Regions from separate parts of the Paenibacillus azoreducens genome, predicted to be linked through region 2. Evidence: riboswitches for the same ligand, from Rfam matches in the RefSeq annotation. Region 2 holds a riboswitch; each other region holds the start of a gene.
The links. A riboswitch is a leader RNA that binds a small molecule or an ion and turns the genes downstream of it on or off. The one in region 2 is predicted to bind cyclic di-AMP.
Positions count from the first base shown of each region.

Region 1: it holds a riboswitch for cyclic di-AMP, as region 2 does, so the genes downstream of both, L6442_RS27085 (hypothetical protein) here and L6442_RS31975 (C40 family peptidase) in region 2, are expected to answer to the same signal.
Region 3: it holds a riboswitch for cyclic di-AMP, as region 2 does, so the genes downstream of both, L6442_RS13980 (3D domain-containing protein) here and L6442_RS31975 (C40 family peptidase) in region 2, are expected to answer to the same signal.

Region 1 covers NZ_AP025343.1:6,086,453-6,096,551, reverse strand. The annotation lists gene L6442_RS27115 (MFS transporter) at 1-475, opposite strand, end outside; gene L6442_RS27110 (MarR family winged helix-turn-helix transcriptional regulator) at 482-883, opposite strand; gene L6442_RS27105 (PAS domain-containing protein) at 1,108-1,725, opposite strand; gene L6442_RS27100 (helix-turn-helix domain-containing protein) at 1,986-2,336, shown strand; tRNA gene L6442_RS27095 (tRNA-Leu) at 2,561-2,643, shown strand; gene L6442_RS27090 (glutathione peroxidase) at 3,225-3,707, opposite strand; cyclic di-AMP (ydaO/yuaA leader) riboswitch at 4,155-4,365, shown strand; cyclic di-AMP (ydaO/yuaA leader) riboswitch at 4,493-4,665, shown strand; gene L6442_RS27085 (hypothetical protein) at 4,840-5,232, shown strand; gene kdpF (K(+)-transporting ATPase subunit F) at 5,373-5,450, shown strand; gene kdpA (potassium-transporting ATPase subunit KdpA) at 5,613-7,298, shown strand; gene kdpB (potassium-transporting ATPase subunit KdpB) at 7,793-9,823, shown strand; gene kdpC (potassium-transporting ATPase subunit KdpC) at 9,915-10,099, shown strand, end outside.
Region 2 covers NZ_AP025343.1:7,126,625-7,136,723, reverse strand. The annotation lists gene L6442_RS31985 (c-type cytochrome) at 1-284, opposite strand, end outside; gene L6442_RS31980 (GNAT family N-acetyltransferase) at 443-934, opposite strand; gene L6442_RS31975 (C40 family peptidase) at 1,130-1,621, opposite strand; cyclic di-AMP (ydaO/yuaA leader) riboswitch at 1,626-1,764, opposite strand; gene L6442_RS31970 (C40 family peptidase) at 2,152-2,619, opposite strand; cyclic di-AMP (ydaO/yuaA leader) riboswitch at 2,625-2,765, opposite strand; gene L6442_RS31965 (hypothetical protein) at 3,054-3,887, opposite strand; gene L6442_RS31960 (M1 family metallopeptidase) at 3,899-5,881, opposite strand; gene L6442_RS31955 (YwhD family protein) at 6,128-6,637, shown strand; gene L6442_RS31950 (endonuclease/exonuclease/phosphatase family protein) at 6,918-7,979, opposite strand; gene L6442_RS31945 (transglycosylase domain-containing protein) at 8,240-10,099, opposite strand, start outside.
Region 3 covers NZ_AP025343.1:3,195,570-3,205,668, forward strand. The annotation lists gene L6442_RS13960 (alpha-glycosidase) at 1-1,544, opposite strand, end outside; gene L6442_RS13965 (transporter substrate-binding domain-containing protein) at 2,025-2,831, shown strand; gene L6442_RS13970 (amino acid ABC transporter permease) at 2,915-3,574, shown strand; gene L6442_RS13975 (amino acid ABC transporter ATP-binding protein) at 3,561-4,283, shown strand; cyclic di-AMP (ydaO/yuaA leader) riboswitch at 4,535-4,691, shown strand; gene L6442_RS13980 (3D domain-containing protein) at 4,700-5,356, shown strand; gene L6442_RS13985 (polysaccharide deacetylase family protein) at 5,574-6,392, opposite strand; gene lpdD (prenylated flavin chaperone LpdD) at 6,592-7,059, shown strand; gene L6442_RS13995 (PspA/IM30 family protein) at 7,154-7,822, shown strand; gene L6442_RS14000 (DUF350 domain-containing protein) at 7,939-8,343, shown strand; gene L6442_RS14005 (DUF4178 domain-containing protein) at 8,414-8,920, shown strand; gene L6442_RS14010 (DUF4247 domain-containing protein) at 8,931-9,701, shown strand; gene L6442_RS14015 (molybdopterin molybdotransferase MoeA) at 9,832-10,099, shown strand, end outside.

The sequences.
Region 1 (10,099 bases), 1.0 Mb from region 2:
CGATAACGGGGCCGAGCGACAAGGCGATGCTTGTAGAGAGGCCGAAATAACCCATGCCTTCACCCAAGCGGCGGATCGGGATCACGCCGGATGCCATCGTAGGTAATGTGGTGCTGCCCATTCCGAAGCCGACGCCATACACAATCCGCATCAACAACAGCAGCGCAAGCGTTCCGCTCCACAGATAACCCAAGGTGGCAAGGAACGACAGAATCAGGCCAAGAAACAGGATGGTGTTGCGCTGGCCTTTTTCCAGCGCTTTGGCTGAGAAGAGACGGGATATGATGGCTGATAAAGCAAAAACGGTCGTGAACAGGCTGACGGTCAATGCATCCGCATGAAAATGTTCTTTTACATAACCGGGAAGCGGAGACAAAATCATCTGCAAATTCAAAAACAGCAGCAGATTGCAAACCGTCAGCATGATGAATTCACGCGTCCAAAGTTTGTCTTCGATGTCTTTGTTGTTTTTCATGGTTGTTTACCTCTGATCTATGAAAATTCGATCGATATTTGCGCTAATGCGCAGGATAATCTGATCCAAGACCCGCAGTTCTTCATCCGAAATGCCGGAGATCAACTCATCGTTCATGGCAAGCTCAATCGGTACGGTTTCGCTCATGAGCTGCTCTACTTCAGGCGTGGCGTAAATCAGATAGGCTCTGCGGTCGCCCGGATCGGCCTTGCGCTGGATGTATCCTTTCTTATCAAGCACGTCGAGAATCCGCGTGATGGAAGGTTGATCCTTCCCGGATCTGAGCGCGAGCTCTTTTTGGTTAATCCCTTCCTGCAGGTGCACTTGATAAAGAACCGACCACTGTTCGGGTGTAATGCCGTATGGTTTAAGTCTCCCGGCAAAAAGGGAGGACATTTTGCGCGACATATTGCCAAAACGGAATCCGATGGACTGGTAAGTGGATGTGGACCTTTTCAGAAAAAACACTCCTTATAAATAATTGTCTAAACAATTATATTCATATAAAGAAAAATCGTCAAACATCTTTCCCAAAAGAAGAAATGCAGGCGAGTCGATGGAAGCAGGATATGGAATACGAATTTATGCTTATGTATGCAGCGAATAGACGCAGGGCGCTTTTCCTGTGCAGATCAAGAACAAGATGAACCGTCCAGCACGGAGGAATATTTAGGATACAGCCGCCTGATGCAGTCGGGGCAGATGTCATGGGTGAATTCTGCATGTGTATGTTTTTCAAGGAAGCTCTCAACAGAATTCCAGATGTCATGCTCATCGCGGATCCTTTTGCATACCGCACAGATGGGAAGAAGACCGCGCAGCGTGCGGATTTGCGTCAGAGCTTCCATGAGATCATGCTCAAGCGCCTTGCTTTTCGTTATGTCAGTGAGACAAACAACCATTCCTTTTACGGTTCGGCCGTCATCTTCATATATCGTGGATGCATCGAGCAGAAACCATTCCAGTTTGCGCTGCAGCAAACACTGAATTTCCATACGAATAAACGGCACCGTGCCGTTAAGCACGGAATCGAGTTCATCCGGAGGTTGTCCGTCGGCTTCAGATATGGCGCTGTAAACTTGCATAAAACGAACCCCGTTCCACGCAAATGTTTCGGGTACGCCTGCTTCAATCGAGTGCTTGATCCAAGCGCGGTTAACGGAAATGATGCGGCCTTGGGAGTTGACAACCGCGACAGCCTGTTGTAACGAATCGATAATTTCAATAAAAGTGATGCCTGAATTAACCAAATAAGGTCGCTCCCTCTAATTGAAATATATTTCCTTATGTAAGAGCTATGGATGATCGCTTCAGTCTGACGGGGAGTAAAAAGAATAATTGATGAGCAGTTCTTGAGGAGTACATGGCAAAAAGACTGGGATTAATGGTACAATTACCAGTATGCTATAATGACTATGCATAAAGAATATTATATACGTTTTTACGTAACTTTGCAAGACAAAAATTACTTAATTACGTCGTCAGATGAAAATTTGGAAGGCGGTTTTCTATGCAATCCATCTATGAACGAATTGAATCGCTGATTAAAATGCGCAAAATGACAAAAAAATCTTTCTGTGAGCAGCTTGGGATCAGCACAGGAAATCTGGGTGACTGGAAAAGAGGAAAATCAACGCCGAGCACCAATAAGCTCATAGAGATTGCTTCCTTTTTCGATGTCAGCCTGGACTGGCTTATTTTGGGCAAGGAGCGGGGATCTTTTCATCTAAAAGAGAACGCGGGTACATATGTGTGGGATGAGCTTGAGGAAAACATTACGTTGTCCGAGAAGGAAAAAGAGTTTATCAAAGAATACATCAATTTTACCCGTTACAGAAAACAACAGTCCAGCGAAGAATAACTTCTTCACAGTGACGCGCAAGGTTAGTCTACAAGTTTCTGACATGCGGCATAACGGGCTGAAAAAACGATCTTGGATGCGGGGTACATGATCCAAAAGAGGCGGGCGAAGGCCCGCCTATGTCTTCACAGTACGAAGATTTGGCCGCGCATTTTAAATAAAACTATTTACATTTTGGGGCGAGTAGTATATAATAAAAGAGTTGCTGAAAAAGATGTTGATATGCGGTAGTGGTGGAATGGCAGACACGCTATCTTGAGGGGGTAGTGGGCGTACGCCCGTGGAGGTTCGAGTCCTCTCTACCGCATTTATAGCCAGTCAAAAATCCCTGTTTTTACAGGGATTTTTGTTGTATTTGGCTCCGATAGGATCCGAATATGCGAAAGAGGCCGCCAAAAGGGCGGTTTGGTTCTGAATGCGGCTAACGAAACTGGTAAGCGTTATTGCCGTAAAAACGGTGCCGATTTAATTTTAACGAAACTACAGATCGTTATTTGAATGAAATACGGCCGAATGAACTACTTTTGAGCAGAATAACGTTCCCTGGTTTCGTAAGAAGTTTTAGAAGCCCATTTTTGCCCGAATAGCGATTGCGTGTTTCGTTAGCCAGTCCAACCGCAGACATCGTCGGGTGATCAAAGCAGTCGTTCCGAAGGGCTGCATTCCGTCCGGCCTGAAACATAAAGCAAAACGTCTATCGAAGTACCCTCTAAGAAGCGAGGGCCGCGTTTAGCGGATGTTTTTCCTGTCAGTTACAGAATACATAAGCTCCGCCGAACACTTATATAATCGATGAACATAAAAATAGCTGCCGAGATGTTCTCGACAGCCTGCAGAGGCCGCCAGGCCTCTTTTTTGCTACTACATGTTTTATTCCGCAGATGCATTTCAGTCTCCAAGCAGTTTAATGACATCCTCTTCCAGTTTATCCGGCGTTGTTTGCGGGGAGTAGCGTTTCACCACATGTCCCTCTTTGTCGACCAAAAACTTGGTGAAATTCCATTTGATCGCTTTGGATCCCAGAACTCCCGGGGCCTGTTCGGTAAGGTACTTGAAGAGCGGATGAGCATCTTCGCCGTTGACGTCGGTTTTCTCGAACATCGGGAAACTGACGCCGTAATTGACCTGGCAAAACTCCGCAATTTCCTCGTTATTCCCTGGTTCCTGATGCGCAAACTGATTGCTTGGGAAACCGAGAATTTCAAAATTTCGTTTATGATATTTTTCATACAAATCTTGAAGCCCGCGGTATTGCGGCGTAAATCCGCATTTGCTCGCCGTGTTCACGATCAGCAGTACCTTCCCCTCATAAACGGACAAGGGTACGGCCTTTCCCTGAAGCGTGTGGGCTTGGTAATCGTATACTGACATGTTTTTGCCCTCCTTCCATCTTATTTGATATGTAAAACCTGATCATTGCAGCGCTTTTGTTATATGCAACTTCATTTTACTTAATGAGTCATCCCGTTTCAATTCGGCGTCAATGGAAATGGTATCTTGTATCAGGGAATTTCCGGGGGATTGCGGGTGGTAAAAGCTGTTTTTTAACAGAATGCATGTTTTTGCGCATCATATCGGCGGTTTACCGGAAATTCCAGATTCCCTTGCGGACAGGAGGATGAAAAATGACAGCCTGATTTACGAAAACAGGTGAAATAAAGAGGTTGGACGACTTTAGAGGAGATAAAAACCCTTGTAAGCGATAACTCAATTCAAAATGCCGCATTTTTAAGCGATAGGTGATTTCGCGTCACCTTTACACGTTTTGCGCGCGGGTGTATGATTCAAATCGTATTCAAAACATATTCTAAACGTTTCCATTTTTAATCGCTGAGTTTCTGCCCGCAGGTGGCGGAAATCGGGGGAACCAATCGCGTGTATTCCTGTTGTCCGGTGTGAGAGTCGGAAGCAGGCGGTACCGCAGGGGTGAATCCCGCGGAACGGATGCCATGGATCCGAAACGCGGGTAGAGCGACTCTCACCGCTCGAATCCGTCAGCTAACCTCGTAAGCGTCGTATGAGAGAGGAATGATGAAACTTGTGATCGATGTGTATCGACCGCAGGGGACCTATTAACCTCTGTGGTTTTTTGTTGCCAAAATGGTTTGAAAATGAAAGGAAATGCAAAAATTTCGGAAAATTAACGATTGATTTGAATGTCTTTAACGCTTAATTCCGGCTGCGGGCCGGAAGCGGGGGACCCAAATTAGCGCCGCATTGGCGGTGCCCGGGGTGAATCCTCCCGTCCCGAAAAGGGACGATGGGGGGATGGGCGACTCTCACGCCCTAATCCGTCAGCTAACCTCGCAAGCGTATAGGGAGAGGCAGCATTTGTCGTGGGCAGTGTTTTCATGGCTTTCTTTCGCCATGGGTAACAGGCCGCGGGAAAGGACCTCTTTCCTGCGGCTTTTTTGTTGTGAAGCAGACTCGGCAAAAGGCTGTAAAGCAGGTCTTACGGATTTTTTAATAGACTGGACATCTTGCCGGAAAGGGGGCGAAAGCCGTGGAAGAGGAACTCATCGTTGTTACGGCGCCTAATGAAGCCGGGCGCAAATTTATTAAGCTTCTGATTTATCTCAAACGGCCTTTCGCCGTGCTAACCAATAATTTGAAGGAAGAGCGGGCGCTCAAGAAGCTGGGCGTTTCGCAAATCATCCGGATTCATACGAACCATACAGATGAATGGGCCGTGCCGGAGCAGAAAGTCGGCCGGATCTTCATCTTCGAGAATAGTCTCAATTTAACTTGCCGGTATTTGCAAATATGCCGTCCCTGGACTTCACGTCCGATCTATGTGATTACGCGTACAGGGAATTCTCCGGGAATATACCGGGGGCTTGGGGCCAACCACATCATTCATTCGTTAAACGGCGAAGTTGGATTTTTGCTGAAGTAAATGCGTTTTATGACCGAGAGGAGAGAAATCAAAGCCATGATGGACTTTCTGATGATCGTGACACTTGCGGGAGTGTTCGGCGTTTTTCTGCTGTTCCTGATGTGGTGCGGCCATATCGTGGATGGGGGAGGGGAAGAACGATGATCGTAGTGTCGGTTTTGGCGCTGCTCGTATTCATCTATTTGGTATATGCCCTGATCCATCCGGAACGGTTTTAGTACAGGGGGAACCGGGGGTCCCCGCAAAGTAATCGGAACAAGCCTCGAAGGTCACGCGACACTTTGTGGAGTTATATTTCCGGGGTCCCCGCAAAGTAATCGGAATAAGCCTCGAAGGTCACGCGACACTTTGTGGGGTTATTTTATGAGGAGGAAGCGAAAGTGGATATTTTGCAGATTTGCATTGTCATCGCGGTGCTGCTCCTGCTGGTCAAGCCGGTAGGAAGCTATATATATCATGTGTTTTCCAATGAGGCCAATCGTACGGACAAGATTTTCGGACCGATGGAAAACATTTTATTTAAAATCATCGGGCTAAAAAACCGCTCAAGCATGAGCTGGAAAAAATACGCTCTTAGCATGCTGGCGACGAACATCATATTGGTGGCCCTCAGTTATCTTGTTCTACGATTGATGGGCGGGCTGCCGGTGAACCCGAGCAACGTCGGAAACATGGATGCCAGCTTGTCATTTAATACGGTCATCAGCTTTATGACCAACACGAACCTGCAGCATTACAGCGGCGAAAGCGGCATGTCGTATCTCGGCCAGATGATCGTCATCACGATGATGATGTTTACCTCGGCGGCTTCGGGCCTTGTGGTTGCCATTGCTTTCATCCGCGGGATTACGCGCAGAGGGGGCGGGCTGGGGAACTTCTTTGAGGACTTCGTTAAAGCCCATACCCGCATCTATTTGCCGCTGGCGCTCATCGTCACATTGGTGCTGGTCGGCTTGCAGGTTCCGCAAACGCTGGAGCCTACTGTGACGGTCAACACGATTGGCGGCACAGTGCAGCATATCGCCATGGGGCCGGTCGCCTCCCTGGAGTCGATCAAGCATTTGGGAACAAACGGCGGCGGTTTTTTCGGGGCGAACTCCTCGCATCCGTTTGAGAACCCGCGTCCGTTGACGAACGTGATCGAGATTTTGAGCATGTGGACGATTTCGGCCGCGCTGCCGTATACGTTCGGACGGTTTGCCAAAAACCGGAAGCAAGGCTGGATTATTTTCTCGGCCATGATGTTCTTATTTTTAGCTTTCCTGTGCCTGACTTATGTTTCGGAAAAAAGCGGCAACCCGCTGATCAATCAGCTGGGCATCGACAGTTCGCAGGGCAGCATGGAAGGCAAAGAGGTCCGCTTCGGCGTAGCGCAGTCCGCGCTGTTTACGACGGTTACCACGGCGGCGACCACCGGATCGGTCAACAATATGCATGACACGCTGACGCCGCTTGGCGGGCTTGCTCCTCTGGCGGAAATGATGCTGAACGTTGTCTTTGGAGGCAAGGGCGTAGGTCTGGTCAACATGCTGATGTACGCCATACTGGGCGTGTTCATCTGCGGGCTGATGGTCGGACGGACGCCGGAATTTCTGGGCCGGAAAATCGAAAGCCGGGAAATGAAGCTGATCGCCATTGCGATTCTCATGCATCCGCTGATTATTTTGGCGCCGACGGCCATTTCGTTTATGACGCATTTGGGGACCGACGCTTTGTCCAATCCGGGATATCACGGGCTAAGCCAGTCTTTGTATGAGTTTACTTCTTCCGCTGCGAACAACGGCTCCGGTTTTGAAGGCTTGGGCGACAACACGATGTTCTGGAACGTTAGCACAGGGCTTGTCATGCTTCTGGGACGGTATGTTTCAATTATCGCGCTTTTGGCGGTGGCGGGCTCTCTGTCGCGGAAAAAGACGGTTCCCGAAACCATCGGCACCTTCCATACCGACACGAAGTTGTTCGCGGGCATTTTGGTCGGTACGGTGCTTCTGATCGGAGCATTAACCTTCCTGCCTGTGCTTGTACTCGGACCAGTGGCGGAATTTCTGAAAATATCGGGAATATAGCAGACCTGAAAATGGCGCTTCCCCAGAAAATGAAATAATGGTCGACAGGGTAAATGAACTTAGGGACTGTCCGCGTCGATTGACGTTTGGAGTCCGGATATTTTCGATAGGGGATGGGTGTTAGTGCGTGTTCAAAAAGGCTGGTTTTCAGCACCGAGAAGGTTGGATGAAGCTAGGGACGAAAGGAGTGGAGCGTACGTAGTGGGTACGTGAGCACCTGAAATGTTTCCGAAGGAAACATACTTCGTAAGCATTCGCTTAGGCCCGGCTGAATTCAAGATTCGATGTCGATCCAGCTTCCTGATCCACTTTGTGTTAGATATAGAATTTATAAGTTATCTAGCTACGCTGATGAAATTCTATATCGCAAGAAAACCTACCTTTGCATCGCGGCCCTTTCATCCTTGGACTGACCTCGATTGGTTTTCTTATCAAAAGCGGACTTTTTGAACAACCTCTCTTAGTTTCCTTAAATAAACGAGGTGGAAATAGTCATGAACGGAAAACGCAAAAGCATGCTCACAGGCGATATCATCAAGCATGCGATGAAAGATAGCATTCTGAAACTGAATCCGGTTGTAATGATGAAAAATCCGGTGATGTTCGTCGTGGAAATCGGCACGTTTGTCGTGCTGCTGATGGTTTTGTTTCCGGCCTACTTCAACACCGGCGAACGTATAGGCTTTAATTTGGCTGTGTTCCTGATCCTGCTGTTCACGGTACTGTTTGCCAACTTCGCCGAAGCGCTGGCTGAAGGCCGGGGCAAGGCACAGGCGGACTCCTTGAAAAAGAGCAAGCGGGAAACCACCGCCAATAAATGCGTCGGATCGGATATTAAAGTGGTCAGTTCCACGGAGCTTCGCAAAGGCGATATTGTCATCGTCTCGCAAGGCGAGATGATCCCTGGAGACGGCGAAGTCATTGAAGGGCTCGCATCGGTCGACGAATCGGCGATTACGGGGGAATCGGCCCCAGTGATCAAGGAAGCCGGCGGCGACTTCAGCTCCGTTACCGGAGGAACGCGCGTCGTCAGCGACCGGATCAAGGTGAAGATCACCAGCGATCCGGGGGAATCGTTTATCGATCGGATGATTTCACTCGTTGAAGGCGCGTCGCGCCAGAAAACGCCGAATGAAATTGCGCTTAATACGCTGCTGACCACCTTGACGCTGATCTTTTTGATCGTGGTCGTAACGCTAGCGCCGATCGGCAAATATTTGGGGGTACCGCTCGATATCCCGGTTTTGATTTCCTTGCTGGTGTGCTTGATCCCGACGACCATCGGCGGCCTGCTGTCCGCGATCGGGATTGCGGGGATGGACCGCGTCACCCAGTTCAACGTGCTGGCGATGTCCGGCAAGGCCGTCGAAGCCTCAGGCGATATCAATACGATGATTCTGGATAAAACCGGGACGATTACCTTCGGCAACCGGATGGCCAGCGAGTTCATTCCTGTAGGCGGCGCTTCCTTGCCGGAAACGGCTTATTGGGCGGCGGTCAGCTCGCTTAAGGATGAAACGCCGGAAGGGCGGTCCGTACTGGAACTGATGAAAAAGCAGGCGCTTGAGTATGATGAGGCCATCGCCGCAGGCGGCGAATTTATCGAGTTTCAAGCCGGCACCCGGATGAGCGGCATCGATTTGCAGGATGGACGGCATGTCCGCAAAGGGGCCGTCGATGCGGTCCGGCAGTGGGTGCTGTCGCAAGGCGGCAGCATTCCATCGGATCTTGCGGCCAAATCCGACGCCATCGCATCCGCAGGGGGGACGCCGCTTGCGGTAGCGGTTGACAGCGGCATCTACGGCCTGATTCATCTGAAAGATACGGTTAAACCGGGGATGAAGGAACGTTTTGAACAGCTGCGGCAGATGGGCATCAAAACGATCATGTGTACCGGCGATAATCCGCTAACGGCAGCGACGATCGCCCGGGAAGCGGGCGTTGACGAATTCATCGCCGAAAGCAAGCCCGAGGATAAAATCGCCGTCATCCGCCGCGAGCAGGCGGAAGGCAAGCTGGTGGCGATGACGGGCGACGGTACGAACGACGCTCCGGCTTTGGCCCAGGCGGATGTAGGGATCGCCATGAACAGCGGCACCGTTGCCGCCAAGGAGGCGGCGAACATGGTCGATCTGGACTCCGACCCGTCCAAGATCATTGAAGTCGTGGCGATCGGCAAACAGCTGCTGATGACGCGCGGCGCACTTACGACGTTTAGCATTGCGAACGACGTCGCCAAATATTTCGCGATTATTCCTGCGATGTTCATGGCGGCCATTCCTGAGATGAAAGTCTTGAACATCATGGGACTGGGATCGCCGCTGTCGGCTATTTTGAGCGCACTCATTTTTAACGCGGTCATCATTCCGCTCTTGATTCCGCTGGCGATGAGGGGCGTCAAATACAGACCGATGAGCTCGCCCTTGCTGCTGAGCCGCAACTTGATGATTTTCGGGCTCGGCGGGGTGATCGCTCCGTTTGCCGGCATCAAGCTGATCGATCTGATCGTGCATTTATGGATTTAATTTTATGGATTTAATCATTGGATTTTAAGGATAGAGAAAGCGGGAAGATTTTTATTAAGCCCGCCAAGCTTATGAAAAAGGATGATATACGATGAAAACGACGGCGAAATACGAAGAAATGCGGCATGGCTCGATCTGGCTGATCGCGCTGCGGTCCAGTTTATTGTTTATCGTCATTTGCGGTATCGCCTATCCGCTGGCCAGCACGGGGCTGGCCCAGCTGATTTTCCCGCATCAAGCCAGCGGCAGCATGGTTAAAGACAGTTCAGGGCAAAC
Region 2 (10,099 bases):
CCTTGGCCTTTGGTAATGATTTTGTAGATCTCTTCGGCAGAGAGCTGTGATCCGATTTTTTGCAGATTAGGTCCGGCGCCTCCCTGCAGCTGGTCACCATGGCAGCTAATGCAGCCTTGGGCTTTGAGTGTAGCTTCAGCCGCCGCTGCGTCCATGGTTACTTCAGGCATGGCTGGTGGTTTATTTTGTTCAGCTACTTCTTCCTTGCCAGGCAGCGTAAATATAAGCACAATGGCAAATACGCATGCGATTGTTATCAAACCGCTCATGATCCATTTTTGCATCCGTTTTCGTCCTTTCTATGTATACTGACAGTCCTCTCATTTCTTCATTATAACGGAACAAGCTTGTACATCAAATAGTTTGTGACAAAAAATCAAACGAAAAGCAGAGAAAAAGCCACCAAAAATACACAATTTTGTACCATTTATCATTGACGTTTTTAATGTTCCCGATAGACCATGCAGTGTAAGCGTTCGAGGCCTTCAGGCGTCCATTTTTCGTAGGTGTCGGTAATCTCGAAGCCCGCTTTTAAATATGCGCGGATTGCGCGTTGATTCCATTCCTGCACCTCCAGATCAACAGGCAGTTCCGGATATCGCTTTTTGGCTTCCGCGACGATGGCCTCCAAGAAGCTCTTACCCATTCCCAAATTGCATAAATCAGGCCGTAAGCCGACTCCAAGCCGAATAACATTGACCATCGGGAAAAGCTGGGCAAACCCGCACAGGATGCCTTCAGCGTCCATAATCGATACATATTGGCGTTCCCGTATATCAGGATCCCCAAATTCAATGCCGAGCGCCTCCATCTGCTCCCAGGGAAGCCAGCTGTAAATTCGGTCGTATGGAGGCTCATATTTCCAGTTGCTGCAAACTTCGGCATGTTCCCGCATCATCGGGATGACCATAAAAATTTTTTTGGCAACGCTCATGGCTTACGACCTCATTCCTTGCGAAAGTGCGTTGATTCATAGGATTTGAACATTCTTAAAAAACTATTCCTATGAAGGACATTCACGGTACACATGGAAGGGGAAGCCCGCTCCATGTACGAAAGGCCCGTACTGAGATTTCGGCAAAAATCTCGTTACGGGCCTTTCGTACAACCGTGTAGCAACTAATTGGAATTATTGTACGTCATCGTTATCCGGGGAATCAATAGCAGTGGATTCATATGTATCCGTGCTCATGACTCGTTTAGCGCCGACGTAGCGATCAACGTAATAGCTTTCACTAAGCGAACTTACAACTACACCACGTGAAGTAGAGGCATGTGCAAACTTTCCGTCGCCCATATAGATTCCGACATGGGAAATGCCAGCGCCGGAGGTATTGAAGAATACCAGATCTCCCGCTCTGAGGTCGCTGCGGGAAACAGAAGTGCCCATACTGAATTGCGATCCGGATTGATGAGGCAAATTAATGCCGAGATGTTTGTAGACATACATGGTGAATCCGGAGCAGTCAAAACCGCTAGTAGTCGTGCCGCCGGTTCTGTACTTTGTACCTAGAACATCATCGATGACTTTGTCCATTTTGGAGTCCGCGAAAGCGCTTCCGGCCCCGACAGTGAAGACAATGGCAAAACTCATGACAGCTGCTGCAAGTTTCTTCTTCAAACAAATATACTCCTTCCGGTGCCTGCGAGGTTAGCTTAAGGATTCGGTAGAAGGTCCCCTATGATCCCTCTGATGCAAGATCAATTCACCCATAAATGGTTCCCCCGCTTCCCTAGTGTGAGAGAATTCGGCATATGCTTTACACTATATAATTCAGGAAACGTCCTTGGTTACAAACGATTTTATAAAGATTACAAAGTTGTTACTAACTCACTGGACTTATTGTAACAAAGGAACACCACTTTGGCAATTGTTTCTACCACAAAGATTCAAAAAAAATTAGTTTTTTTCATAAGAAAGGGCGGATTTATAGAACATATAATAGGAAAAGATGTTTATTTGTTGGATAAACAGGGTAAATGGAAATGGACAGGAAAAAATTATCAAAAAGTTTTTTTTGAAAAACTGTTACCTTTTGCGCGTCTCATTCGTCTAATAAGTATGAGCACGAAACAGTAAGAAACCCGCAAGGTGATTTCGGCAAAAATCATCCGTTTGCGGGCCAGATCGTAAACATTTATGAAGTTATTTTAATTGAAGGCTGCTGCCTTATATTTGGCATTGCTCATAACTCGTTTTGCGCCTATGTAGCGTTTGGCGAAATAGCTGTTGCTAAGCTTGCTGATCGTAACCCCTTTGGAAGAGGATGAATGTGCAAAGCTTCCATTCCCAATATAGATACCAACATGGGAAACGCCGCCGCCAGTCGTATTGAAAAATACCAGATCTCCTGCGCGAAGTTGGCTTTTGGAGACGGGAGTGCCAGTTCTGAATTGGGCATTGGATTGGCGCGGAACGGAAACGCCCATTTTTTTCAATACATATTGCGTAAATCCGGAACAATCAAATCCTTTAGTGGTTGATCCGCCAGTTTTGTATGAAACGCCGACGGTCTTATGAACAACGCTGTTTAATGATGAATTCGCAAAAGCGCTGCCGGTTCCCATCGAAAACATAAGTGTTACGCCAAGTGCAATTGCTGCAAACTTCTTTTTCAAAAAAATAAACCCCTTCCGGTTGCCTGCGAAGTTAGCTAAAGGATTCGGTAGAAGGTCGCCCCCTATGATCCCTCGACTGCGAGATCAATTCACCCATAAATGGTTCCCCCGCTTCCCGGTGCCAAGGAATTCGGCCTTTAATCGTTGCACCTTATAAATCGTTAACTCGTTATTTTATCCATTGACTTCTTTCGGTTTCTTTTCGTTGAAAAATCGTTACAGCATGAATGAAATGAATTTGAAAAGTTACAGCAAATATTACAAACTTGTTACTAAGTCTTACTCGGATTATTTTAACAGAGGATTGCTGTATTTGCAAATCCATGAACCGATAAAAACCGACAAAACCCCGCCCCTTTCTAACAAAAAGGGTGGGGTTTTTCTTTTATCATGGGATTGAAGTAATGACAAAAATTTAACCTTTATTCTAGTTTTTATTCCTCTGAGCTCCTATGTGCCTGATGATGCCAAAGATCAAACTTAGCTGAAATGCCCCAAATTTTCATGGTACAGCTGACCAGATGATGACCTTGGAGCAAAATGAGAGCAATGATTCCGGACCAGAAAAATGAAATGCCTGCAAAAAGACCGAATAGGAGCAAACTGATCATACCAAGGACAACAGAAATAGCGATGAGGGGCAGCGCGCCGCGCAAGCATAACCACAGGGGAGCCAGCAGGCCCGTGCCGCCGGTTTTGCCGAACTGCATGAAAAGGATCAATTGGTGAATGATGTAGTTGTATAAAAGCCAGGCCGCTATATATGGAAGAAGCTGCAGAGCTATGGTTTCCATCGGCATACCGCTCAGGATAGTTCGATACACCTTGAGTACAATCCAGTAAGCCGGGACGGCCATGAGCGCCCATTCGAACAGATGAAATAAAAGCACGGTTTTCCCATGGCGTTTCATTCCCTGAAAGAAATACAGACCGATCTCGCCTTCGCGTTCCCGATGCAGCCCATGGAAAATCCCGGCATGAATAAATGGCGTCAGAAGCAGGCGGATGAGGAACATGAGGAGCAGAATTCCAAGGTACATATGAACCTTCCCGCTCGTAGCGAGGCTCATTTTGCCCTCAATATAGTAGAGCAGTTGGCTTATTTCATTTGGCGGCGGATCGGGATATCGCATCAGCAGCGGTGTGACGGCCGAATGAACCAGGCGGTACAAGAAGTATCCCCAGATCAGCTGGTATAAAAAGAGAAGAATGACGATATAAAATTGGTTTTTTAGACTTTTCCAGCCATTTGCAATATGTGCTTTCACCAGTTCTCACCTCACCAGGACAGACTTCCAAGCAGAGTCTCAATCAGCTTGGTGATGCTAGCGTTCCAGCGGATCAGCACCTTTTTATCCATGTCCGCCTTCAAATAGTTGTTGATATGCTTGTTCTCGATCACGATCGAGTAATCAGGATCAACCATCGCCCAGGCGAGCGGAGCGCTGTATTCCAACTTGTATTCGGCGCTGTCGCCCGAACCGTTCCAGACCTTGTTCAAGGTATGGCCGTCGGTAAAGGTAAACCGGATCGGAACTTCCGGGAAGTCGCCGCCCTTTTTTAATATTTTGATTGTGGATTCGTAAACCGGACCGGCTTCGCCCTCTTTTTTCTTTACTGAGATGGAATCGACCGCGAAGTCGGCCATCTGCTTGCCGTAAATATACTGGTCGAAGAAGTTTTGCCATGATTTGCGGGTGACCTGCTCGACCACTTTTTGAAAATCCGCCGTGGCGGGATGCTTAAACCGAAACTTTTGGGCGTAAGTCCTCATAATTTTATTCATGGTTTGGCTTCCGGCCTGCTGCTCCATCGCCTTCAGCAGCAGCTTGCCGCGATAATAAACATTCAAGGCGTATTGATCCTGCGAACCGTATTTCCATGCCTCCTGCGTTAAAGACATCGGGGATGAGATCAGGGAGGCTTGTATAGGCAAATTCGGAATGACGCCATATTCCTGCTCCATGAGCTTATCCTCGGCATAAGAGGTAAAACCTTCATCCAGCCAGGCTTCTTCAAATTCATTGCTTGCAATCATGCCGTAAAAATATTGATGTCCAATTTCATGAATGACGGTGCGCTCGAGATCATAACCCGGTGATTCATCTTTGGCTCCGAAGGCCGTGACCAGCGTTGGGTACTCCATACCGCCGGCGCCATTGCCGGAATCGGGCGGAACGACGATGGACAATGTCGAATAAGGATAAGTTCCGTACCATTTGCTGAAGTATTTCAACGCGGATTTGGCGGCAAAAAAGTATCTTTCCTTAAGGTCCTTGTGGACAGGGTCCAAATAAAGCTTGATTCTCACGCCCGGCACTTCGGCAGAGGAGAACGGCTCTTCGGCATAAATAAAATTCGGCGATGCCGACCAGGCGAAATCATGCACATCATCCGCATAAAATTGATAGATTTTTTCCTTGTTTCGGATTTGGGAGGACTGCATAATACCGGTGCCTGCGACAATGTAGTTGGCAGGTACATGAATTCGGACGCTATAAATGCCAAAGTCGGAGTAAAATTCGGAGTTGCCATGGTATTGATGCAGATTCCAACCTTCCGTCGTACGGCCTCTCAGGCCTACGGGTTCGTAAACGCTGATTTTGGGAAACCACTGTCCGGCCATGACAAACTCATCAGCAGTGCCCATTCGGGCGAAGATTTTGGGCAATTTGACTTCGAACTGGATACTGAGCGTGATGCTCTCTCCACCCTTGACAGGTTTGGGGAGCCGAACTTTTACCAGGGTCTTGTCCTTTACGTTTCCGTCGTCAGGCTGAACATACTGCATGCGGTGCATGAGGGAAAGACCTTCCGAAGTTTTCATATCCGTAATGGTCATGGAACCGAAGCCGTCTGTAGGCATTTTGTCATCCCGGAGTCTGCCTCCGGATTCTTTCATGAAAGTGGTGTCCATTGATGAAAAGGCGTTGGGATATAGATGGAAGTACAGCTCGCCTACCGTTTTTTTGCCGGGGTGGGACCATGTCATAGTCTGAGTTCCTTTGATGACGCGGTTCTCAGGATCGAGCGTGGTGTCAATATGGTATTCCACAACCCGGTTGCTGAGGATCTGGGCTGTCGGTTTCTGTACGCTTTCCTGTACCATTGGGGTGGATACCTTGGGAGGCTTGGCCTGATCCGGAGCGTAGGAAGGCTGCGATTCCGGTGTATCCCTGGAGATGAGCCACTTTGCCCCTGCTAGCAGGAGACATAGGGCTAGTAACGACGAAATGACGATTTTGGCGCGTGCTGGTGCCATATACGAATACCTCCCGTTGACAAGCATCTACAGCATGTATATGTTGGCTTTCCAGCGATTATTAGTTAAAATAAAATTAAGTTGTTCAATAAGGCGCGATCAGGAAAATTGAGCAGCCATTTTCTTAATCGCCCCTAATAAAAATGATGAAGAGCAGGACGCCTATTCGGACAGCGCACCCGGCCGAGAAGCGCTTTTTTGCGGGGGCCGTTCGATAGACGTTTTTCTAATAGGAGGAACACGGAAATGGAAAACAAGGAGCAGATAGGCAAGAAACAGATTGCCCTGAATATCGTGAGCGGTAAAAGCAAACATAAAATGGGGTTTGGAGCGGGTTCCATTGACCTGAACAACATTTCGCCGGTAATCATTGACCGTGGCGAAGCCGTGATCGATATCGGTGCCATGCATGCCAAGAGCAAGCCGGAACGCCGGATCCGTTTTTCCGGAAATCGTGAAGATGTGCCGAATGGACGCCAGGTGTGGATTGTATGGGTAGCGGTGGACCGTAATGAAGAAGGCCAATTCTACGGCGGGGCAACCGCCTGTGAAATGTGGATTGATGAGGAAGCGCGCCGGGGCTGGAAAATCCTCGCGGATCATGTCAACCGGATGGATGCCTCGCTAAAACGCAAATTTATGCTGGATGAGCTCGGCTCCGAGGAGAAAAAGCTTCTTAAAGACCTGCTCGTTTCCCATAACGAAGAATGGTGGGAAAGATCCCCTGAAGAACTGAAGCAGGCTCTCGAAGCGTAATTGCAGTTTCTGCCGTACAAAGAAATAGAAGAGGGTCTGCCGGGTAGTTTGCTGTGGTTAGGCAAAGCAGGGCAGACCCTTTTTAGAGGTTATAAATTTTTTGGGGTTCCCGCAAGCATTTGGAATAAGCATCGGAGCAAAGGCTTCACTCCGTACTTTTGCTCCGCAAAAGCGCCCCTCTTTGAGAGGCGCCCTTACTTCTTTCCGATACTCTTTGTGGGATTATTTTGTTGAGATTGTGGATCGTTTATTGTGCTTCTGCCGTGCTGCATGCGGAGGCTTATTTAAGCCGGAATTCGGCAGTTACCGGATTATGGTCGCTGAATTCATGCTTTAAATCATGCCCCTTAACCTTGACGATCTCCACGTTCGGCGAGACTAAAAATCCATCGATGACAGCCCGGAAATTCACGCCTTCCCGATATGGGACATCCACTGTCCGAACCGAAGGCGTGTTTTTATCCACCGCCCACTCAAAGCCCTTCGGCTTGAAGCTCTCGGGGAAAGGCTGCAGCCACTCCGGCCAATCCTGAGTCGTTTGGAATGCCTTGGGATCGGTACCGGGCAGCGAGTGGTTCCAATCCCCGCCCAGGATAAGGTAGTTTCCCTTCTTCGCTTCCTGCGCTATATATTCTCCCAAAAACTGCAGCTGCTGTTTGCGGATGCTTCCGCCTTTATCAAATGCCGACAGGTGGAGATTGACGAGGACAAGCTCTTTGCCGTTTTCCACGGGAATCCGGTTTTCGATGAAGGCGCGGTCCAAATCAAATTGCTGACGGGGCCACTTTTCTTTGCCGGGCAGGTCAAACCTTGTGGCAGCAGTGCTTTTGTATTTGGAAAGCGTCATGATTCCGCCGTGGACATGGCCCATGGGATGAAGCAGTGGTACAGGCACCCACGGCACCTTGTAATTATCCGCATAGGAAAGACCGTAATCCGGCAGAACGGCCTGCAGCGCGTCAACCTCGTTCACGTCATAGCTACGCGACGATTTGACATCAACCTCTTGGATCAAAATGATGCCTGAGTTCATGTTGGTTAAAAAGCTTCCGATACCGTTCAGATTCGTCAGGGTTTGCTCCTTGCTGCTTGAACGGGAATGAGTCCCGCCATCCATGAAGAAATCTTCATTCTGATCCAGTCCGGCGTACCCGATGTTAAAGGTGGTGATCGTAAAAGGGTCTCCCGATTTTAACATCCGTTCCGGATTATTTGCGACCGCAACCGGTTCGGTTGGCTTCGGTTTGTAGTCGGTCAAAGTCACGTACAGCAAAAAGCCGCCGACGAGCAGCACGGCCGCCAGCAGAATACCGCCCAGGCTCCACAGCATTTTTCTAACCATTCAAAAACTCCTTTATGAGGTTGTTTAAAAAGTCCGCTTTTGATAAGAAAAGCCGAACATATTCTGATACGCTTCTTGAATGCATCCCTAATGTATCACGCGGAAATGGGCGGGGTCCAGATAAAATAACCCCACAAAGTGACGTGTCGACTTCGAAGCTTATTCCGATTACTTTGCGGGGACCCCGGAAATTCTGATATGTAAAAAAGGCCTTCCTCTAGGTCATTTGCATGCCGTCAGAGGAGGCCCCCTATAATCCTTTATCTTGTCAGCCAACGTTTGAAGGAGTCCCACCATGAATGCTTCACGGTGTTTTCGGACTTATTGTTTGAATTGCTGTGTTCTCCCACGTGAGTCGGGCAGTACTCTGTCGGCTCTGTGCCTGCGACGAATACTTGGAGTTTTTTGTCTGGACAATCTGTGGTTGCCAATTTGCCGGTTTCCTGATCGATATATACCGTAACAACCCCGCTGGGGATGGCGAAAATCCGTGGAGGCGCATGTTCAAGCGCTTTTTCGGTAAACCGGGCAAAAATCGGAGCGGCGCGGTGTCCGTCAAGCGTAGTGATGTTCCGGCCTTTGTCATAACCCACCCAGACTGCTGTGGCTAACTCCGGCGTGTAGCCGACCATCCAACCATCGGTTTCGGTCGTGCCGGTTTTCCCGGCGACAGGCCGTTTGATCATCGTAGAGACGCGGCTTCCGGTTCCCCCGGATTGGAATACGCTCTCCATAAGATGGGTCAGCACATAGGCTGAAGCGGGATCCACCACCTGCTCGCCGTTCGATTCGGGAGCCTGGTACAGCACCTCGCCGGCGGCGTCCGTGATTTTAATTACCGCGACGGGCGGCATCCGTTTGCCGCCGTTGCTGATCACGGCAAAAGCCGAGGCCATTTCGAACGGGCTGATTGGCGAGGTGCCAAGCGCAAGCGAAGGGACGGGTTTGAGCGGGCTTTCGATACCAAGCTTTTTGGCCATTGCGATCACATTGCCTGTTCCCACTTTCAGGAGCGTATTAACGGCATAAATATTATCCGAGGCCGCAATCGCCTCCTGCATATTGATCTCGCCTAAATATTTTCCGCCGAAGTTGCTGGGTTGGTATGTCTTCCGGTTATTGTCATAGCGAAACAGGGTTGGTTCGCTGTTGAACGTACTCAGACTCGACATGGTTTTCGAAGACAAAGCCGTCAAATACATGATCGGCTTAAAAGTCGAGCCGGGTTGGCGCGTTGTGGCGAACACATGATTAAACTGATTGGTTTTATAATTTTTGCCTCCTACCATCGCTTTGATATAGCCCGTACGGGGATCGATGGAGACGAGCGCCGTCTCCAGCTCGCTTTGCGGGTCCATGCCCTGGGCGACAGACTCCTCTGCCGCGGCTTGCGTTTCGGGATCAAGCGTCGTGTAGATATTCAGCCCGCCGTGATCCAAAAGCTCCTCGCTAATGCCAAGCTGGCTGGTGACCAGGTGTTTGACATAGTCGCGGAAATAGGGGGCCGCCATGCGGGCCTGCAGCCCGCCTTGAGGCTTGAGATGCAGCTCCTTGGCCGCGGCCATGTCCGCTTCCCGCTGCGTAATATCGCCGTTTTCAACCATGGTGCCAAGGACGGTTCTTTGGCGTTTCTTGGCATGATCCATATGGTTGTACGGTGAATAATAGGTCGGTCCCTTCGGTATCCCCGCCAGCATTGCGCTTTCCGCCAAATCAAGCTCGGAGGCATGTTTGCCAAAATACATCAGCGAAGCGGCTTCGATGCCATAAGCACCGTGACCGTAATAAATTTCATTCAGATACATCTGCAGTATCTCGTCTTTACTGTATTTCATCTCCAACTGGGCGGTATACATGGCTTCTTTTATTTTACGGGTCCATGTTTTGGCATGGGATAAATACAGATTGCGCGCCAGCTGCTGGGTTAGCGTACTGGCACCTTGCGCCCGTTCCATTTCCTTCAAATTCACAAGAATGGCCCGGCCCATTCCCTTAAGATCGAACCCGATATGGTCATAAAATTTCCGGTCCTCGACAGCAAGCGTTGCTTGAACGAGCAGCGGCGAAATCTGATTGAGCTGCACGGGCTCGTATCTGCGGCCGCTTGCCGAGAAAGTGGC
Region 3 (10,099 bases), 3.4 Mb from region 2:
ATGCAAGGATTGCCCGGATCGGCCTTCAGAAAGCGGAATCTGCCTTCGCGCAGCGCTTTATTTTTTTTGCGGAGATGGATCATCATTTTATAAAAATCATATAGCTCGCGATCCTGCTTATTTTGTTCCCATATCATGCATTTGCGGCAGTCGGGATCGACGTCGCCGGTTATGCCAACCTCATCGCCATAAAAAATGCACGGTGTGCCCATGTAGGTAAACAGGAAAACGACCGCCAGCTTTTGCTTGCGTTTATCGCCTCCAACCCGGGTCAACAATCTGGGGGTATCGTGGCTGCACAGCATGTTAAACACAACTTCGTTGGTTTGCTGCGGATAGCGCATCAGAAGGGAGCTCATGCGGTTAGAGAAGGTGGCGCCATCCATCCCGCCATTGAAAAACTCCAGCACCTTTTCGGCAAAAGGATAATTCATCACCGAATCGAATTGATCCCCCGACAGCCAGGATAAAGAATCGCTCCATACCTCGCCGACGATATACGCTTCCGGATTCACTGCTTTAACCACCGTGCGGAAATCGCGCCAAAAATGATGATCCACCTCATTGGCAACATCAAGGCGCCAGCCGTCCAGCTTGATTTCCCTGATCCAGTATTCGGCAACGTCCAGCAAATATTGCTTTACCTCCGGATTGGCCGTGTTAAATTTCGGCATATTGCCGTAAAAACCGAATGTATCGTAGGTGGCGATGCCGTTTTCTATCCGGGCGGGAAATTTGTTAACATGAAACCAATCCTTATATTTCGATTTTTCGCCGTTTTTGAGCACATCCTGGAACGGGGGAAACTGTTCGCTGCAGTGGTTGAAAACCGCATCAAGCATCACCCGGATCCCTTTGGCGTGGCAGGCTTCGACGACTTCTTTTAAAAGAGCATTGGTGCCAAAATGAGGATCGACCTGCTTATAATCAACGGTATCGTATTTATGATTGGAAGGGGATTTGAACAGCGGAGTGAAATAGATCGCATTAATACCCAAATCCGCCAAATCATTTAAATGATCGAGCACTCCTTTCAGATCGCCGCCAAAAAAATTATCCATTTTCGGTTGTCCGCCCCAAGGGTCCGTTACCTCGGGATCATTGCTTGGGTCGCCATTTGCAAACCGCTCAGGGATAATTTGATAGAAAATCGCATCCTGAGCCCATTCAGGGACCGTAATCACATCGATCTCATGTATGTAGGGGAATTCATAATATCCGCCCGTCGGAGCGGGACAATAATGATATATTCCACTATCCAACATATAGGTTGTTTCTGTTCCTGCCGTAATGCGGAAAGCGTAGGATAAACGTTTGTATTTGGGCAAGACCTCGGCTTCCCAGTAATCGAACATTTCATCGGACGCCGCTTTGTCCATCGTAATTTCAAAATAAGTCGATTTCCAGTCATACTTGTCTCCGGTCATCGCAACTACGGAGTTTACATCGTTTTTCTTGGTGCGTACACGCAGGTGAATCGTGCGCGAATCGTAAGCATAAGCCCATTTATCACGGGGAACATGATATAAAGCTTCGAGCAGCATGACTGCACCTCCAATTTGTCTTTGGATACTTCATTTACCGCAATATCGGAATGATGGCCCATGGCCCTCTTTGTCCTGATTCGGCATTGTCATTATTATGCTCCAAAATGGGGAATGACTTGCTTGATTCTGTTGTGAATAGAAATGCATAAAAACAACAAAGCAAATACCTGATTTGACCATAGATAGATGAAAAAGAAAATGAATAACCCGATTTCTCGTGGAATAATATGGAATTAATGGCGAAAATGAAACTCGTTACATTCAATTGGTATCGACCAATGGAAGATAAGGACCAAACTCGGAGTTTCATTGTTGACAAAATATTGAAAACAGTATATTTGTATGAAAATTACATTGCATAATCATGCAGAGTATTGTAGTATAAAACATGTTTTCCTACGCTGATGACGATCGGCCAATATGATCATACTATTTCTAAAACATAAGGAATCAAGTTGAAGACAGGAGAGAAGAAAGATGAAAAAATGGGGAGTTTTAACGGTTTGCCTGATACTGGCCGGTAGTCTGCTGGCAGGCTGCGGTGGTAAAAATGCGGATCAGGCATCTGTTTCAGATAATGGCGGCAGCAAAACGGAAAAAACGGTTGTGCTTGGAACAAGCGCGGATTTTCCGCCATACGAATTTCACAAAATGCTTGATGGGAAAGACCAAATCGTCGGCTTCGATATCGAGATTGCCAAGCAGATCGCTGCAGATATGGGAGCCAAGCTGGAAGTCAAGGATATGGACTTTGATGCACTGCTTAGTGAATTGTCCAGCGGCCGCGTCGATTTTGTCATCTCAGGTATGACGCCGGATGAAAACCGGAAGAAAGAAGTGGATTTCTCGAATAATTATTACAAAGCCCAGCAAGCGGTTGTAGTACGGGAAGCCGATAAAGACAAATATAAGACGATGAAGTCGCTTGAAGGGGTATCTTTCGGTATCCAAACCGGATCCATTCAGGAAGATATCGCCAAAAGCATTCCAGGCGCGAAAATTACCGGCCTCGGAAAAATCAACGACATTATTATGCAGTTGAATTCAAACCGCGTCGATGCATCGATCATGGAAAAACCGGTAGCGGAAGCCTTCCTTAAAAATGTGAAGGGACTTGCGATTGCGGACGTTGTGCCGGAATATAAAGAAGACGGCTATGCGATTGGAATCAAAAAAGGCAATACGGAGCTTGTGGAGCAAATCAACAAAACGCTGGACCGCCTGAAAGCAGAAAATAAAATTGACAAGTTTGTTTCCGAAGCCAGCGAGCTTGTGGCCAAATAATATCGATCTTGCAAAACAGGGGAAAATAGCGAATGCCATTTCGCTATTTTTTCTGTTGTACGTGAAGGAGGATGTAGCTTTTCATGAATATATTTCAAACGTTCTGGGAGTATCGGTCGTATTTTGCGACGGGTATTCAGTATACGCTGCTGCTGGCGGCGATTGGGGTCATTTGCGGCTTTATTCTCGGCATATTGATTTCCCTGCTGCGGCTGTCGCGTTTTTGGCTGCCGCGTTTTTTGGGCACGGTATGGGTGGAAATTTTGCGGGGCACCCCAATGCTCGTGCAGCTTTTTATTATCCATTACGGTTTAACATCGTTTGGCATTAAATTTACCCCGATCGAGTCCGGTGCTATTACGCTTTGCATCAACAGTTCCGCTTATTTGGCGGAGGTGTTCCGTGCAGGGATCCAGGGGATTGACCGGGGACAAGCCGAGGCTGCTCGTTCCTTGGGAATGACGAAAGGCATGACCATGAGATACATCATCCTGCCGCAAGCCGTGAAAAGCGTGCTGCCGGCCATCGGCAACGAATTTATAACCATTATTAAAGAATCATCAATCGTATCGTTTATCGGTGTTACTGATTTGATGTACCAGGCACGGGCTGTAACTAGCATTACGTATGAATCGCTCAAGCCGCTTTTGATCATCGCTGCCATTTATTTTGTGATGACCTTTACGCTTTCCAAGCTGCTCGGCCTGTTCGAAAGGAGGTTAAATACGGATGATCACCGTTAAGGATTTGCATAAATCATTTGGCAAACTTGAAATTTTGAAAGGCGTGGACATCGAAATCGCCAAAGGGGAAGTTGTCGTTGTCATCGGCCCCAGCGGATCGGGGAAAAGTACGTTTCTGCGATGCCTGAATCTGCTTGAGACGCCGACAAAAGGCGAAATCACCTTCGAGGGCGAGTCCATTACGGATAAAAAGCATAACATCAACCTCACGCGTGAAAAAATGGGGATGGTGTTTCAGCAATTCAATTTATTCCCTCATAAAACGGTACTTGAAAATATAATGCTTGCTCCGGTGAAGGTGAAAAAAATGCCGCAGTCTGAAGCCGAAAAAATCGCTTTGGAACTTCTGCGGACCGTTGGCCTTGCCGATAAAAAGGATGCATATCCTTCCCAGCTCTCCGGTGGCCAAAAACAGCGCATAGCCATTGCCCGCGCGCTGGCGATGCAGCCGCATGTGATGCTGTTCGACGAACCGACGTCGGCGCTGGATCCCGAGATGGTAGGGGAAGTGCTGGAAGTGATGAAAAAGCTGGCTGAAGGCGGCATGACCATGGTCATCGTAACCCATGAAATGGGTTTTGCCAGAGAAGTCGGCGACCGGATTATTTTCATGGATGGCGGACACATCATGGAGGAAGGCACGCCGGCGCAGGTGTTTGGGAATCCCCAAAACATCCGTACCCAAGATTTCCTCAGCAAGGTTCTCTAACAGGATGCTGCTTAAAGCTTCGTACAGGGTTCATAACCTTGGACGGAGCTTTTTTTGTCATATAAAGAAAGTACTCTGTTTACATAACAAAAATACTGTTAATAAATCGATTTATTTGTAACTAAATTCTTTAAAAGAATGTCATTTTTTTCGCAGCTTTATATATCAAAGTCACGCTGATAACGGAAGTTTTGTTTCTATAGATTGCAAACTGGTAACAATTTCATGCGCACAGGTTACAAAATTGTGATATATTGAATGAGCCGAAACTTTGAAACACAAAGTGCGGGGGAAAATTTTATCGTGAAATGTTAGTCATCACTTGGGGTGAATCGTTCATTGGAACGTAGGGTTGTCTCCTCAATCCGAATCCGACAGCTAACCTCGCAGGCATTGATGGATCTTAAGGAGGAACTATGAAGAAGAGATTTTTGACTGCTAAAATATTGACAGCTGCACTCGGCGTTACCTTGGCGATGCAAGCCACACCGATTCACGCGGATTCTGTACATGTAGCCAAAGATGGCGATACCTTTTATACTCTTTCAAAAACATACGGTGTAGGTTTAAGTCAACTTATGAACGCCAATCCAAACATTGAAGCAAACAACATCTATGCAGGCTTGAAATTGAATGTACCGGGACAAAACACGGTGAAGGCATATGCGGATCCGGCTCCAACGCTCATTTCCGCTTCCCTGAATGTTGATTCCGACCAAAAGGTCGTGGAAGCATGGGGGAAATCCTATAATTACACTAAAAAACTGCAAGTGAAAGCTTCAGCCTACTCCTCGGCAGCCAGCGAAAATGGAGGATGGGGCGCCGTCGATTATTTCGGCAATCCGCTTGAACTGGGAACCATCGCGGTAGACCCTTCTGTCATTCCGCTTGGCACGAAGGTTCTTATCACAGGTCACAGCTTCCCCGGTCTTCCTAAAAAAGCTTTCGTAGCCACAGCCAGAGATACAGGCGGCGCCATCAAAGGCAACCGCATTGACATCTTTGTTCCAGGCAGCGCGCAAAGCGTCAGCGATTTTGGTTTCCAGAACGTCGAATTGTATTTTATTAACTAGATGTTAGAAGCGCATTGACTTACCCCCGATCGCTTTTAATAAAACGGAGCCGCCCTCAAAAGTCTTTAAGACTTGAGGCGGCTCTTTTATCTATGTGAAGCTATGATGTTAAAAAGAAAAAGGTCCAATTCAGGGAAAGCATTACCCCGGGATTGGACCTTTTTTAAGGTGCTGCGTGCCCAGACAAGCACGCATTTTATTGCATTCAAGTACAGTCCTACTTGTCCTTTTGAATCCGAAGCAGTTTAGGGACGGTAACGAACGTGTACCCTTTTTTCTTCAGTGCACGGATAACTTCCGGAAGGGCCCCGATCGATCCCGACAAGTCCGAAGAGCTGCCTCCGCCTGCATGCTGTAAAATAATAGAACCTTGACCGGCCGTAGCCATAATATTTTTCTTTACAGCCTCTTTGCTGAGGCCTTTCCAATCCAAAGAATCCACATCCCAGTTAACGATTTTATAACCTTCCCGTTTGGCCCAGAGGAGCTGGTTTTCCGTTATATCGCCGTAGGGAGGGCGGATCATTTTCGGTTTGTATCCGATGATTCCGTACAAAAGGTTTTCCGTCCTGATAATTTGCTCCGTGTATTCCTCCATGGTCAGCTTATGAAACTGCGGATGGTTATAGGAGTGGTTTCCGATAACATGCCCCTCACGAACGATGCGGGCTACCAGGTCGGGATGTTTTTTAGCTCTGCTGCCTACGATGAAGAACGTCGCCTTTACCCCGTTTGCGGACAAAATGCGAAGGACCTGCGGCGTATAACGGGGATCGGGAACATCGTCAAAAGTCAGGGCGATCTGCTTGGTACGAGGACCGTGGATTTTGAAAGTTTCCGGGTATTTTTTAATGAGTTGGCCTAATTTCAAAACCCTTTCCTGGCGCTTTTCTGCTCTTTCGCGGCTGCTTGTTTCTTTTGCGGGCTGGGAAGAAACAGCTCCTTCTGCTAAGGCCGCCTGCAGGCCGGGCTCAGGGCACAGCAGGCTCATGACCAGCAGCGCGGCGAGGGCTTTGCCAAGACAAGTGTTTCTCATACAGATGACGGCTCCTTTCCACGGTATGCTGTCGGCAAATGTAATTGTCTATACTGTTATGTCCCAATTTGGAAGGAATTATGATGTTTTTTAGAAAATAGCCCCTCTTTTCCATAACCATCCCTCAAAGTGTATAATATAGTGTGAAAATATACGCAAGCTGGACGGCAAAGGCGATTTGGTGGCGGTTGGCTGGGGAATGTTGAAAGATACTTATCGGGCTCTGCATGCTTCGCGGGCGCTGGGGGGAAACGCGGATATTCCGAAAGCCATATTTGCGGGATTTAAAAATTCAGGCGGCAATGTGGAGGAGGCGCTTTTAGTGAATGCAACGAAGTGGGATATCCGTATTCAGGAGGTCTCTGCAGGGCGTGATATCTTACTTCTTCTTACTGGAGGAGAGGCGCATATCGGTGCTGTGGCTACCGCTTATTTTAACGAAGAAGACAAGGACGTTCAGGTTCGGACTGTGGATTTGCCCGGGCACCGCGAAGATGAACTGGCGGAATATATGGCGAAAACAGCGGCAAAGGCGCTTGGATGTACCGTCACCGTTGCTGCAGGAATTCACTACGACGGAATCAGCAAAGAGCAGATCCTTGACATCGTCGCAGAGGCAAAACAAGTATTTGAAGGCTATCTTAAAGCAGCGGTGAACAAAATCTAAAAAAATTTTTTTGAATTTTTGAAACGACTTCAAACTTGCTCCGTAAATGAATATCATAAGAACTATAATTCACTCTCTAGGAGGAAACAACAATATGTCTATTTTCAAAAGATTACGCGACCTTACTATGTCCAACATTAATGCAATCATCGACAAGGCGGAAGATCCGATCAAAATGACGGACCAATATATTCGCGACATGACGGAAGATCTCGAAGATGCTGAAAAAGCGGTGGCGGCTCAAATCGCCATTGAGAAAAAGTTCAAGCAGCTGTATGAAGAGCAGCAGGCACTCGTTGAAAAACGCACGCAGCAAGCTCATACGGCAGCACAAGCCCAAAACGTCGAGCTGGCGCGCCGTGCGCTTGAAGAAAAGAAAGCCGCTGAACAAAAAATGGAAGAGTACAAAGCAAGTTATGATCAAAACAAGGCGGCTGCAGATAACCTCCGCAACAAACTTGATGAAATGCGCAAACAGCTGACTGAAATGAAAAACAAGCGTGAAACGCTCGTAGCCCGTTATAACGCCGCCAAAGCGCAAACCGAAATCAACAAAGCTATGCAAGGCTTCAGCACGGATACTGCGTCAAACGGCATGAAGCGGATGGAAGAAAAGATGCTGCAAATGGAAGCGCAAGCGGAAGCCAGCAACGAAATGTCCTCCAAAGGCAAATCTCTCGATGAAGAGTTCGAAAAGCTTGGCACGGACAAACAGGTTGAAGACGAACTCGCTGCCTTGATGAAACAGTATGAAAACAAGTAATACGGAAGGCAAATAGAGCGTAGGGTAAAAGCAGCGAAGGGGACGGCTGGTAGGTAGCCTCCTTCGCTGTTCCTGCTGTATAAGATAAAAAGCGAGGTTGGTGGAGGCAAGTGTCAATGGATTTTAATACGATGATGGCGATCCTTGTCTGGACGGGATCAGGAGCGCTTCTCCTGTTTATTCTCATGTTTGTGGACTCGCTGTTCACAAAATACAAGGACTTTGAGGAAGTCAAAGCGGGCAATATGGCGGTAACCACGCGTTTAGTACTCAAATTGCTGGCGCAGGGGTATATCTTGTCCGTCTCCATAGGTAGATCCAACAATTTGCTGGATGCCATCATGGTATCCATCATCTCCTTCCTGATTTTACTTGTGCTCGAGGCTATCGTCCGGGTGCTGCTGCGCGTATGGGCCAAGCTTGAGCTTGATGTGGGCACGCAGCAAGGGAAGGTTGCTTACGGCTTGTTTGCCGGTACGCTTCACCTGGTAGGGGCGTTAATTATTACCGCTTGTCTATAAGTACGAGTTCGAAATGGCCGGTTTTCAGCAATTCAACAAACTAAGTATGGACCATAAGGAGTTATAATCTATGAGCGTATTCAAACGAATTGGCAACCTGTTTGCGAAGCCGGAACCGCCCAAAGCCGAAAAAAGCATGTTGTCCCTTATGCCTGGCGATATTTGCGAAGTATCGCTGGTTACGTATGAAGTGACGGGAAGAGTGCATAATCGCGGACGCAATGCGGTGGTTCTGACGCTGCAGGATGGCAACACGATTGCTTATTTGCATATTGAAGAACGTGAAACGCTGCAGTATGCCCTGTACAGTCCGCTCGACGGGCGGCTCGATAATCCGAGCGAAGTGCCGACCGAGCTGGAACTGGATGACAAAGTCTTCTTTCTGGAGGAAGAGTATGAGGGCTTTGTGCTGATCCACGGCAAAACGCCGTTCACCCAAGGAGGACAACAGCATGTATGGCAGTACCAGTCCGATGATTACGGATTGGTACGGATCGAATGGCAGAACGGGCGTTTCATGCTTTATGAAGGAGAGAAAGTACTGCCGGGGGATGTAAAGGTCATCCGGGCCAACTAGGAGTGATTGTATGAAAGGATGGAAGGGGCGACCCTTGCTTGGAATAAAAATTGCACTGGTCTTAAGCCTTGTCCTGTCGCTGTTGACCGGCTGCGGTATCGGTTCCCCGAACGTGAAGGAAACGTATCCTTTGGAATCGGTGAGCCGCGACGGCAACGCGACCTCATACGTATACCGGGCGGCGGACAAAACCGTACCGGAAGTCGCCAAGGAGCTTGCCGACGAGAAAAAGCCGGATCAAATGTCCAAGGAAGACTCAGAGCGGATGTTTCTCGTTTACGGCAAAGATTATTACCATCTACAAAAGGACCCTAAAAAAGAAACCGACACCCTGATCGAAGTGGACTCCCAGGAATATGTCCAGAAAAACTATGATTCAAGCTTTCTGAAGGGATATCTCACAGCCGTCGTAATCGGTCAGCTGTTTGATTCGCTGGGAGGCTTGGGCGGCGGATACCGGGGGTATTCGAGCAAAGACACTTATCACCCGAAGCAGGGCAACTACCATGCACCGACAACGAGCGATAAGAAGATCGCTCCGCCGCTCACGGTGGAGAAAAAAGGTTCGATTTTCCGCCGCGGGGGAAGCAACGGAGATTCGAGCGTCGGCTCCGGCGGCAGCATATTTGACCGCAAATCCGACTCTTCCAAGTCAAGCAGAGGCAGCATATCAAGGGGAAGCAGCGGGTCTGGCGGACTGTTTGATTCACCGAAGAAATCCTATACCAAACCAAAAACGAGGGTAGGATCCGGTAAAATAACGCGAAGATCGCGGCGATGAATATAACGAACGCACGAAGCATGGATTCGTGCGTTTTTTAATGTTACCCTATATTAAGCGGATCATAGAAAACTACTTTTTCCGAATGTGTTATGAACCGGTATTTAAGATGAGGAAGGTGTATTACGTTATGAAGCAGACGAACGATGATTTCGATAAATTCCACCGCAAGCCACTGCAGGTGTCTCATGCCCAGAAACTGCTCGCCGCATATGGAAAACCTGGTCCGGTTGAGCAAATCGCGCTGGAAGAAAGCCATAACCGTTATTTGGCCGAGGAAATCAAGGCGCCGCATCCTTTTCCGCGTTTCCGGCGGTCGGGCATGGACGGTTATGCGGTCAGAGCAGAGGATACGTCAGGCTGCAGCTCCGAGCATGTGGTGTGGTTGGATGTTATCG